Linked DNA regions of Gemmatimonas sp.. The protein of the gene in region 1 interacts with the protein of each later gene in a pairwise test. Links are inferred from orthologs where the notes say so. Each region holds a gene or a part of one and is shown on either strand. Other genes may lie near its edges.

Region 1 (7,608 bases):
CTCCCCTTTTCGCAGACCATTTCCATGAGTGAAACCGCGCACGGACACACGTCGAGCATCGACTACGGCAGCTACCTGCGCCTGCCGGAGCTGCTGGAGCTCCAGACGCTACAGTCCTCGCCCGAGCATCCCGACGAATTGCTGTTCATCGTGGTCCATCAGGCCAGTGAACTGTGGTTCAAGGTGCTGCGGCACGAAATGGACACGATGATCACGGCGCTCGAATCATTCGATACCATGCGGGCGCTGCTGGCCGTCCAGCGCGTGAACGTACTCACGGAGATCATCGCCCAGCAGCTCACGGCGCTCGACACTTTGCCGCCGCAGCGTTTCGCGCAGTTCCGCGGCTATCTGGGGTCGAGCAGCGGTTCACAGAGCGCGCAGTTCCGCGCGATCGAAGCGACCGCTGGTTTGCGAGACCCGCATTTCCTGGCGGCGATCACCGAGCATGGCGAGCCGCCCGCGGTGGTCAAGGATGCACTGGCCCGTCCGGTGCTGCAGTCGCTGGTGTTGGCGCTGATCGAGCACGAGCAGATGGATCTGGCCGAGCTGTATATGGGCCCGGGACCGACGCCGCTGTTCCTGCTGGTCGAAGGGTTGCTGGAGTTCGAGCAGCGGTTCGCGCGCTGGCGCTTCCTGCATGTGCAGCTGGTGGAGCGCATCATCGGCCCGGGCACGTTCGGCACTGGCGGCACACTTGGGGCCAAGTATTTATCGCGCACGGTAAGTCACCGGTTCTTTCCCGAGCTGTGGGCGGTGCGGTCGAAGTTCTATGGAACGGCGAAGTAAGGGGTAGGGAGTACGGGGTAAGGAGACTTTCGTGTTCTTTGATATCAGTGTGCCGTTTGCTGCTGCTACGCCGCCTTGGCCGGACGACGTGGGGTTTTCTTGTGGGTGGACGTGCCGACGCGAGGACGGTAGCAGCGTGAATTTGGGTGTGTTGCATTCGAGTGCGCATGTGGGCACGCATGCGGACGCGCCGTTGCACGTGCAGTCGTCGTGGCCGGCGTCGGAGTCGTTACCGGCGTCGGTGTTCGTGGGCGAGGTGCAGCTCATCGCGCTGCCGGCCGATCACGATGCGGCGGGCGACATCACGATTCCGGTACTGCAGCGGTTATTGGGCGCGCATGTGCCCACGCGCGTGATCGTGCGCACGGGGTGCTCGGTGGCGTCCGGCGTGTTTCCCGCGAACTGGCCGGCGCTGAGCGAAGATGCGGCGAAGTGGCTGGTGCAGCATGGGCTCACCTTGTGGGGTGTGGATAGCCCCAGTGTGGACCGCCGCACGAGCACGGAGCTGCCGGTGCACAACGCGATTTTCGGCGGCGGCGCGTTCGTACTGGAGAATCTCGCGCTCGACGTAGTGCCGGTGGGACGCTATGAGTTGCTGGCGCAGCCGCTGGCGGTACACGGTGCCGACGCGGCGCCGGTACGGGCGCTGTTGCGCGCGATACGCGAGCAGTAACGCGCGCGGCCTACGGTTGTTTAAGCCGATCGAGCTGCGCGGTGATCGTATCGGGTACCAGCAACGCATCGGCGATGACCGCGATGCCCTCGGCTTCGGCCCACGCGCGTTCCAGTGACGCCAGTTCACCTGCGAGCGCCTGACGTTCGGCATCTTCGTTGATGGCCATTTCAAAGGCGAGGCGGGCCGCAGCCGGAATGGCGGAGAGATCACCGGTGTCGCCGAAGGTGCTCTTGGCGGCCCACTCGCGGCGCATGCCGACGGCCCATTGGCCGAAGCGTTCAGGGCCGCCGGCCTGCGCGATAAGCGAGACGCCGTCGTTGATCACGGTGCGTCGCGCCCCTCCACGATTGATCAGCGGCATGAGACGACGCAACAACGGCACGGCGTCGGCGCCATGCAATTGCACACGACCGAGCTCGTTCTTGCCTTCCTGGTTGCGCGCCATCGACCAATAGCCACCATTGCGCACCGTGGGATCAGGGCCGTGATAGTGCGCGGCGTAGCCGATATCGATGGCCCATCCGGCAGCGCGATCGCTCGGGATGATGCGGGGGTTGCCGATCGGCATGAAGCGGCCCCCGTCGGGATGATCGATGGGCTTCTGCGCCATCCCCACGGCGGAGACGAAACCAACGACGTTCAGCATGTGGAGGAACGGCGTGAGCGCAACGAGCCCGACCCCGCTGGCGACGGCACCACTCACGATCAACCCCGCGGCCGCGGTGATACCGACGCCCGTGGCAATCGCCTTGACGCGTCTTCGTCCGAATTGATCGCCGTAGCGCCACGCCGCGAACTCCGGGCGCTGCGGCGCGCCGATGCAGACGAGCTCTGTGCCATCAGCGAGCCGGGCGAGTCCGATGTTCTCCGTGCTGACGCGCACCCGCGTATCGCGAAACGCCCGCTCGCTCTGCTCGATCGCTTCCCATCGTTCGTCGAACGGCGTGAGATTCCATCGTTCACAGCTGCGACAGACCACCCAGAGTCGACCTTGACGGGCATCGAAGGCAATGCGCCGGCCGATGGGAAGCGCTTCGATGGCCTCGTTGGCGCCGAGCGACTTCCGACAGTGCATGCACGTGGAGTACATCAGCGATCGCGGAGTTTGTCGAGCTGCTCGTCCATCGACGCCGGCAGGAACATGTCGTCGGCGATCTTGGCGATCTGCTCGGCTTCGGCCCACGCGAGTTCGAGGGCGGCCAGTTCGCCGTCCATCGCGCGCCGCTCGCTTTCCTCGTGGAGTGCCATCTCGAGCGCAAGGCGATCGCGCGGCGCGAGCGTGTGCAGCGTGCCGGGAAGCTTCTTCACGACGTTGCGCTTGTGGCTGCCGATCCAATCCTTCGCGCCGACACCCCAGCGCGCGTCCATATTCGTGGCGCCCACGCGTTGCTGCACACTCGCGAGCACGCGCAATGGATCGCCCGCCTCCTCGAGCAACGCGACCGCGTCTTGCACCTGCACGCGTGATCCGCCGAAACGATTCACCGCTGGCAGCAGTCGAGCCGCGGCTTTCATGGCGTCATCGCCAACTAGCACGTGCGTGCCGATGACGGACTCCAACCGCAACCGCAGCGGCCCCTCGTCCGTGCCGCGCTCGAGTGCACTCATGCGCGCGTGCTTGCGTTGCACATCGACCACGCGACCATCGGGAAGCGCGATCTTGCCGATCGACACGCTCTGCCGCCCATTGATCAAGGCGTCCCAGATGCCCCCGTTCGCGTAGACACCGGCAAAACTGACCACGCTGGCGCCGACGGCGATCATTCCGCCTACGACGGCCACGGCGCTTCCCACGATCGTACCGGTGATCAGCATCTGCCGCTTCCGACGCCGGCCGAACTGGTCGCCGTAGCGCCAGGCGGCCATCTCGGGACGCTGCGGCACACCAATGCGAATCAGATCGACGCCTTCCTTCAGCCGCGCCAAGCCCACGTTGTCGGTGCTCACGCGCAGGCGGCTGTCGCGAAAGCGGCGCTCCATGGCCTCGATGGCCTCCCAGCGCTCCTCGAGGGGGGAGAGGTTCCATCGGTCACAGGCCCGGCACACCACCCACAGGCGTCCCTTGGCGGCGTCGAAGGCCAGCCGGGAGCCTACGGGAAAGACCTCAAAGGCCTCGTTCCGGCCCAAATCGGCCGTACAGTGGATACAGGTGGCGAACATTTTCCTGTAATTTATAGTGATGACTCAGCCCGTGTACCTGGATCACGCCGCCACCACCCCGGTGCGCGACGAGGTCATGGCCGCCATGGCGCCCTACTTCGGCGCGCGCTTCGGAAATCCCTCCAGCGTCCATCGCTGGGGCCGCGAAGCGCGGGTCGCTCTCGACGAGGCACGCGAGCGACTGGCCGCCACGCTTGGCGCGCACCCCGACGAAGTGTGCTTCACCTCGGGCGGCACGGAGGGCGACAACTTCGCGATCCTCGGTGCGTTCCGCACGCTTCGCGCCCAGGGGCGTGACGCGGCGCTCACGACGCCGATCGAGCACAAGGCCGTGCTCGCCGCGGTGCATCAAGTGGCGCATGAGGGGGGCGAAGAGCGCCTTGTTCGCGTCTCGCCTGACGGCCTCGTGGAGATGGCGCATTTCGCCGAGCTGCTCGACGAGCGGGTGGCCGTGGCCAGTGTCATGTGGGTGAACAACGAAGTCGGCGTAATGCAGGACGTACCCGCCTTGGCGGCGAACGCCAAAGCTGCCGGCGCGATGTTTCACACCGATGCGGTGCAAGCGTTCGGCAAGGTGCCGATCGACGCGAAACAGACGCCGTTTGATTTGCTCACGATTTCGGGGCACAAGATCGGGGCCCCGAAGGGCATCGGTGCCCTGTTCATTCGCCGCGACACGCCGCTCGAGCCGATGTTTCATGGCGGCTCGCAGGATCGCGGCCGCCGTCCCGGCACGGAGAACGTCGCCTTCGCCGTGGGCCTCGCCACAGCAGCCGAGCTGCTCGTGGCCGAGCACGACGACGAGCATGCCCGCATGCAGAAGCTGCAGGCGATGTTCGAGCGCGGACTGCGCGAGCGCATTCCCGACGTGATCATTCACGCCGCGAATGCACCGCGTGCGCCGCACATCACCAACATGTCGATCCCCGGCACCAGCAGCGAGTCGATGCTGATGGCGCTCGACCTCCGTGGCATCGCCTGCAGTGCGGGCTCGGCGTGTCAGAGCGGGAGCGTCTCGGCGTCGCACGTGTTGAGCGCGATGGGCGTGGCGCCTGACGTGGCGAACGCCGCGTTGCGTCTCTCGTTCGGCTGCCTGAGTACCGAGGCGTGCGTGCAGCGCACGGTCGACGTGCTCGCCAGGCTCGCCGAGAAGTCGCGTATCGGTAAGGCCTCGAGCGCGGCGTGCGCGTTCGAGCCCGTCGAGTTTTAGGGCGAATAATGTCGAACGCATCGGTGCACGGCCTGTTGCCGCTGAAGGGCGAGCGCGTGCTCGTGGCCATGAGCGGCGGCGTGGATTCGTCGGTGGCGGCGGCGGTGCTGGTGGAAGCAGGCTGCGACGTCGTCGGCGTGACCATGAAGCTGCACGAAGACGGCAAGGACATCCCCGACCGGCCCTGCTGCTCGCTCGACAGCACCAGTGATGCGCGACGCGTGTGCGAGAAGCTCGGCATTCCGCACTACGTGACCAACCTGGTAGATCGCTTCGGACACGATGTGCTCGACGACTTCGTGCACGAGTACGCGCGTGGGCGCACACCGATTCCGTGCGTACGCTGCAACACGTTCACGAAGTTCCGCGACCTGCTGCACAAAGCCGATGACATCGACGCCCCATGGCTCGCGACCGGTCACTACGCGCGCATGGGTGCGTTGTCCGGCAGCGACAGCTCACGCGTGATGATGCGCGGACTCGATCCGGCCAAGGATCAGAGCTACTTCCTGTGGGGCATCGAGCGCCCGGTGCTGTCGCGCCTCGTGCTGCCAGTGGGCAATCAAACCAAAGCGGAAACGCGTGAGATTGCGCGACGCTTTGGATTGCGCACGGCGGAAAAGCCGGAGAGTCAGGATATCTGCTTTGTGCCCGACGGCAATCACGTGCGCGTGCTCGAGGAACAGCTTGGCGCCGACGCCCCTGCCCTCTCGGCCGGCCCGTTGCGTTTGGTGAGCGGCGAAGTGATCGGCGAGCATCAGGGGTTTGCGCGCTACACCATTGGCCAGCGAAAGGGGCTGCCGGGTGGATTCGCGGAACCGATGTTCGTGGTGGAGATCGTACCCGGTGAACGTGCGGTGGTGATCGGTCCACGCGACGCATTGCTCGGACGCGGCCTCGAAGCGCGTGAGCTCAACTGGTTGGTAGAGCCGCCGGTGGTTGGCGCGCAGGTGCAGGTGCAGGTGCGTAACCGCGCGGCTGCGGCGCCGGCTACGATCGTGCGGTTGTCCGGCGAGGCGATTGAGCTCGCGCTCGAAGAACCGGTGCACGCGATATCACCAGGCCAGTCTCTCGTGATTTACGACGGCGACATCGTGCTGGGCGGTGGCGTGATCGAGCGCAGCATGCGCACGGCACCGAGTCGACGACTGCCGATTCTCGCGGCGTAGCGTCGGTGGCTCGTGCTTCGGCTAGATCGTTGAACTGATCACACAGAGACAAGGAGAAAAGGAGACAAAGAGGCCCGTTGCCTCAAGCTCGCTTTTCTCTTTTTCTCTTTTGCCCTTTTGCTCTGTGTGATCAGTTCACAAACTCACGAGCGACTCCGCCCTCGCCGAAAGCTCCCCCGCCGGCACCGTCATCACGGCCACGAGCATATCAGCGGTCACGTTCAGCAGGGTCTTGAACATGTCGGGCAGCGTGTCGAGCGCAATCAGGATGCCGATGCCTTCGACCGGCAGGCCGATGCTGGTGTAGAGCGGTACCTGCAATAGCATGCCACCGCTGGGGATGCCGGGCGTACTGAAGTTCAACACGACACTACTCGCGGCCACCAGCGCGATGCTCGAGAAGGGCAGGTCGATGCCATACAGCTTGGCCACGAACAAGGCGCCAACCACCCAGTAGATCGCACTGGTGAGTTTGAACACCGACGCACACAACGGCAGCACGAAGCCGGTGGCGGTGGCCGGTAGGTGCAGCACGTCAGTGGCGCCTTTCACCATTGCCGGCAACGACGCCAGTGAACTGCGCGTGCCCATGCCGACCACCTGCGACGGAATCAGCGCACGCACGAAATCGCGCAGGGGCACGCGGCGACTCACGCCCATCACCCCGTACAATGCGGCCGTCGCGATAAGGTGCAGGACAATCACCACCATGAAGTAGAAGCCGATGGCGCCGAGTACCGACGTGCCGAGCTTCTGACCCAACACCGTCGCCAACGCCAGAATGCCGATCGGTGCGATCGCCAGCATCCAGCGCACGACCACGAGCATGGTGTCGGCCATACCACGAAAGAATGCCAGCTGCGCCGCTCGCGGTCCGTCGCTCACTTTGCCAAGTGCAAACGCGTACAACAGCGTGAACAACACGACGGGTAGCAGCGTGCCGTCGGCAGCGGCCTTGATCGGATTGAGCGGAATCAATCCAAGGATCCACGTGCGCAGCGAGAGCGCATCGACGGGCGGAATATCGATCGACGCCGTCGCGCGCAGGCGCGCGGTGGCCTCGGAGTCGAGCGACAGCGTACTGAACCACGGGGGCGCCACGACGACCGTGAAAATCGCGCAAGCAATCGCGAGTCCCAGCATCCAGCCGAAGGCCTTGGCCCCGACGCGGCCCGTCATGCTCGTATCGCCGCCACCCGCCACGCCCACAATCAGCAGCGGCACCACCAGCGGAATGACCGTCATGCGAACGGCGTTGATCCAGGCGGTGCCGACGACGTCCAGCACACCGATCACGCCGCGGGTGAACGCGGACGGTGACGCTTCGTGAGACAGCCACATGCCGAACGCGAGGCCTAGCAGGAGGCCAAGCGTGACCTGAACGGCTTGCGATCTCAGGGGATTGCGGCGGGAAGTGCTAGCGGGGGCTGGAGCAGCAGACATGCGCGCGAACCTACTTCAGCGCGCACGACTCCGCGAGCAGCACGGGGCTAGAAGCCGAAGCCTGCCGACCAGGTGATCACTTTCTTGCCGTGCGAAGACGCACCGGCCTCGTCACCAAGACGTACGTAGTAGCCGATTTCGCCGCCAAGGGCGAGCAGTGG
Region 2 (2,800 bases), on another replicon or contig:
CAACGCCCTGCCTGACGGCGTGCGGGTGATGACGCTGGCGTCCGCCGCGCAGCAGGAGCCGGAGTTGCTGGCGCGCCACCTCGGCGTGGCGGCTCCGGCCGACCGCGATGGCTTCAGCGCGCTCAACGCCGCGTTCGCCGGCGAGGGCGTGCTGATTCATGTGGCGAAGGAGATGGTGACCGACGTGCCGGTGCACATCCTGCACGTGACCGACGCCAATGGCGCCGGCGTGATGAGCAACACCCGTCATCTGTTGGTGGCAGAGCGTCACGCGAAGGCCTCGGTGATCGAGAGTTACGTGTCGCTGGCCGACGTGTCGTACTTCACGAATTCCGTGGTCGAAGTATCGGTGGACGACGGCGCCACCCTGCAGCTGCTGCGCATTCAGCGGGAGTCGCCCACGGCGTTTCATGTGGGCACCGTGGAAGCGCGTCAGGGTCGCGATAGCCACTTTATGGCCTTCACGTTCCAGACGGGCGCGGCGCTCTCGCGCAGCAATGTGTTCACCGTGCTGGCCGGCGAAGGCTGCGGCACGACGCTGAACGGCTTGTATATGCTGGGCGGCGCGCAACACGGTGACCACCAGACGCGCGTGGAGCACGTGGCGCCGAACTGCTTCAGCCGCGAGGCGTACAAGGGTCTGCTCGACGACGCGTCGCACGGCGTGTTCAACGGGAAGGTCTACGTGCATCCCGAAGCGCAGAAGACCGACGGTAAGCAGACCAACAACACGCTACTGCTGTCGAAGGACGCGCAGATCGACACCAAGCCGCAGCTCGAGATCTTCGCGGATGATGTGAAGTGCACGCACGGCGCCACGGTAGGACGCATCGACGAAACGTCGCTGTTCTACCTGAAAAGCCGTGGCGTAGGCCAGCTGCTCGCGCGTCAGTTGCTCATGTACGCCTTTGCGGCCGATGTGCTCGAGACGATCGAGAACGACGCGGTGAAGGAAGCGCTGGAGCAGCTGACGATGGTGCGGTTTACTGGTGCTGTGCACCATTAACTGCGAAGTACGGGGTACGGGGTAGGGGGTACGGAGTACTCCATGCGCTTTCCCCATACCCCCGACTCCCTACTCCCTACTTCGTTGTCAGACCTACAAGAACTTTATCAATCGGTCATTCTCGACCACAATCGCAAGCCGCGGAATTTCGGTGTGCTCGAGGGTTCGAACCGCGCGGCGGACGGCAAGAATCCGTTGTGCGGTGATGAAGTCCATGTGGCGTTGCATGTGGACGGCGACGTGATCACCGAGGTGAAGTTCACGGGCCACGGCTGCGCGATTTCGAAGGCGTCGGCCTCGCTGATGACGGCGGCGGTGAAGGGCAAGACGCGAGAGGAGGCGGAGACGCTGTTCGCGCGTTTCCACGCGTTGGTGCTCGGGCAGGATGCCGGCGGCGGGAAGGATCTGGGACAGCTCGTGGTCTTTTCGGGGGTGTCGCGCTTTCCGGTGCGGGTGAAGTGTGCCTCGCTGGCGTGGCATACGCTCAAGGCGGCGCTGGACGACGGGCCGACTGATGCGGTGTCGTCGCTCAGTACCGACGCGTGAGCGTGCCCGACGGGTTTGTTCGTGCGGCGGCGTGGCGGGAGATCGAGGCAGGACTTCCGCTGGGTGTGGTGATGACTGACGGCCGGCGGGTGTGTCTGGTGCGCGACGGGGACACCGTGCACGCGGTGGACGATCGCTGTCCGCATCGGGACTTCGCGATCTCCGGTGGTGATCTGGTGGAGCCGTGTGTGCTCGAGTGTCCGTGGCATGGCGCGCGCTTCGATGTGCGCACCGGCGCGGTGCTCTCCGGTCCATCCACCGACGATCTCGGCACGTATCCCGTGCAGGTCGCCGATGGTGATGTCTTTGTCGGGCCGCGTCGCACGTAGGTCGTCGTGCGTGGCAGGCTGGTGGCCCGTTCGTATTCGAGAGGTTTTATGTCGATCGCGTCTCTGGCGCCCCGCGCTGATTTTCCGTTGCTCGCCGCCAACCCGGCCTTACACTACCTCGACTCGGCGGCCACGTCGCAGAAGCCGGCGGCGATGCTCGATGCGCTGCGCCACTTCTACGAAACGTCGAACGCCAATCCGCACCGCGGCGCGTACGCGCTATCGGCGCTGGCCACCGATGCCTACCACGATGCCCGTGCGACGATCGCGCGATTCGTGGGCGTAGCCGACGCCGACTGTCTGATCTTCACGCGCGGCACCACCGAATCGATGAATCTGGTGGCATCGAGCTGGGGCGGCGCCCATGTGGGGCCAGGCGACGAGATCGTGGTGTCGGCAATCGAGCACCACGCCAACTTCGTGCCCTGGCAGCAGCTCGCGCTGCGCACCGGCTCCACGCTGCGCATCGTGGAGCTCACCGCCACGCAGACGATCGATCTCGACATGCTGCGCGATGTCGTCGGGGCGCGCACCAAGATCGTGGCGATCACCCACGTGTCGAACGCGGTGGGGTCGATCACGCCGCTGCAGGATGTGGTGCGCATCGTGCGCTCGCGGTCGGCGGCAGTGATTGTGGTGGACGGCGCGCAGGCCGTGCCGCACCTGGCCGTCAACTTCGATGCGCTCGATATCGACTTCTACGCGTTCAGCGGCCACAAGCTGCTCGGCCCGATGGGTATCGGCGTGTTGGTGGGGCGTCGCAAGCTGCTGGAGGCCATGCCGCCGTATCAGTTCGGTGGCGATATGATCGAGTGGGTCCGCGACGCCGACAGCACGTGGAATGTGCTGCCGCACAAGTTCGAGGCTGGCACCCCCAACGCCGCCGACGCGGTGGCCCTGGCGGCCGCTGTGCGCTATT

What was found. The genes of interacting proteins can lie anywhere in the genome.
Region 2: the proteins of RMP10_RS00235 (region 1) and sufU interact in binary tests that used the Escherichia coli proteins (3 or more experiments, as listed by UniProt). The link is inferred for Gemmatimonas sp. from one-to-one orthologs.

The regions. Positions count from the first base shown.
Region 1 is NZ_JANPLK010000001.1:45,154-52,761, reverse strand. The notes cover bases 2,837-5,739. They hold RMP10_RS00235 (cysteine desulfurase family protein), read left to right. Parts: upstream 2,837-3,644; coding sequence 3,645-4,835; downstream 4,836-5,739. Other genes in these bases: mnmA (tRNA 2-thiouridine(34) synthase MnmA), read left to right, coding at 4,844-5,739; RMP10_RS00240 (hypothetical protein), read right to left, coding at 2,837-3,625. Also shown: RMP10_RS00255 (tryptophan 2,3-dioxygenase family protein), read left to right, coding at 25-789; RMP10_RS00250 (cyclase family protein), read left to right, coding at 821-1,462; RMP10_RS00245 (hypothetical protein), read right to left, coding at 1,473-2,540; more of RMP10_RS00240, read right to left, coding at 2,555-2,836; more of mnmA, read left to right, coding at 5,740-6,004; RMP10_RS00225 (dicarboxylate/amino acid:cation symporter), read right to left, coding at 6,140-7,447; RMP10_RS00220 (hypothetical protein), read right to left, coding at 7,495-7,608. UniProt on the Escherichia coli protein: Master enzyme that delivers sulfur to a number of partners involved in Fe-S cluster assembly, tRNA modification or cofactor biosynthesis. Catalyzes the removal of elemental sulfur from cysteine to produce alanine.
Region 2 is NZ_JANPLK010000059.1:268,286-271,085, reverse strand. It holds sufU (Fe-S cluster assembly sulfur transfer protein SufU), read left to right. Parts: upstream 1-1,048; coding sequence 1,049-1,552; downstream 1,553-2,800. Other genes in the region: RMP10_RS15920 (SufS family cysteine desulfurase), read left to right, coding at 1,930-2,800; RMP10_RS15925 (non-heme iron oxygenase ferredoxin subunit), read left to right, coding at 1,549-1,881; sufD (Fe-S cluster assembly protein SufD), read left to right, coding at 1-1,006. UniProt on the Escherichia coli protein: A scaffold on which IscS assembles Fe-S clusters. Exists as 2 interconverting forms, a structured (S) and disordered (D) form. The D-state is the preferred substrate for IscS.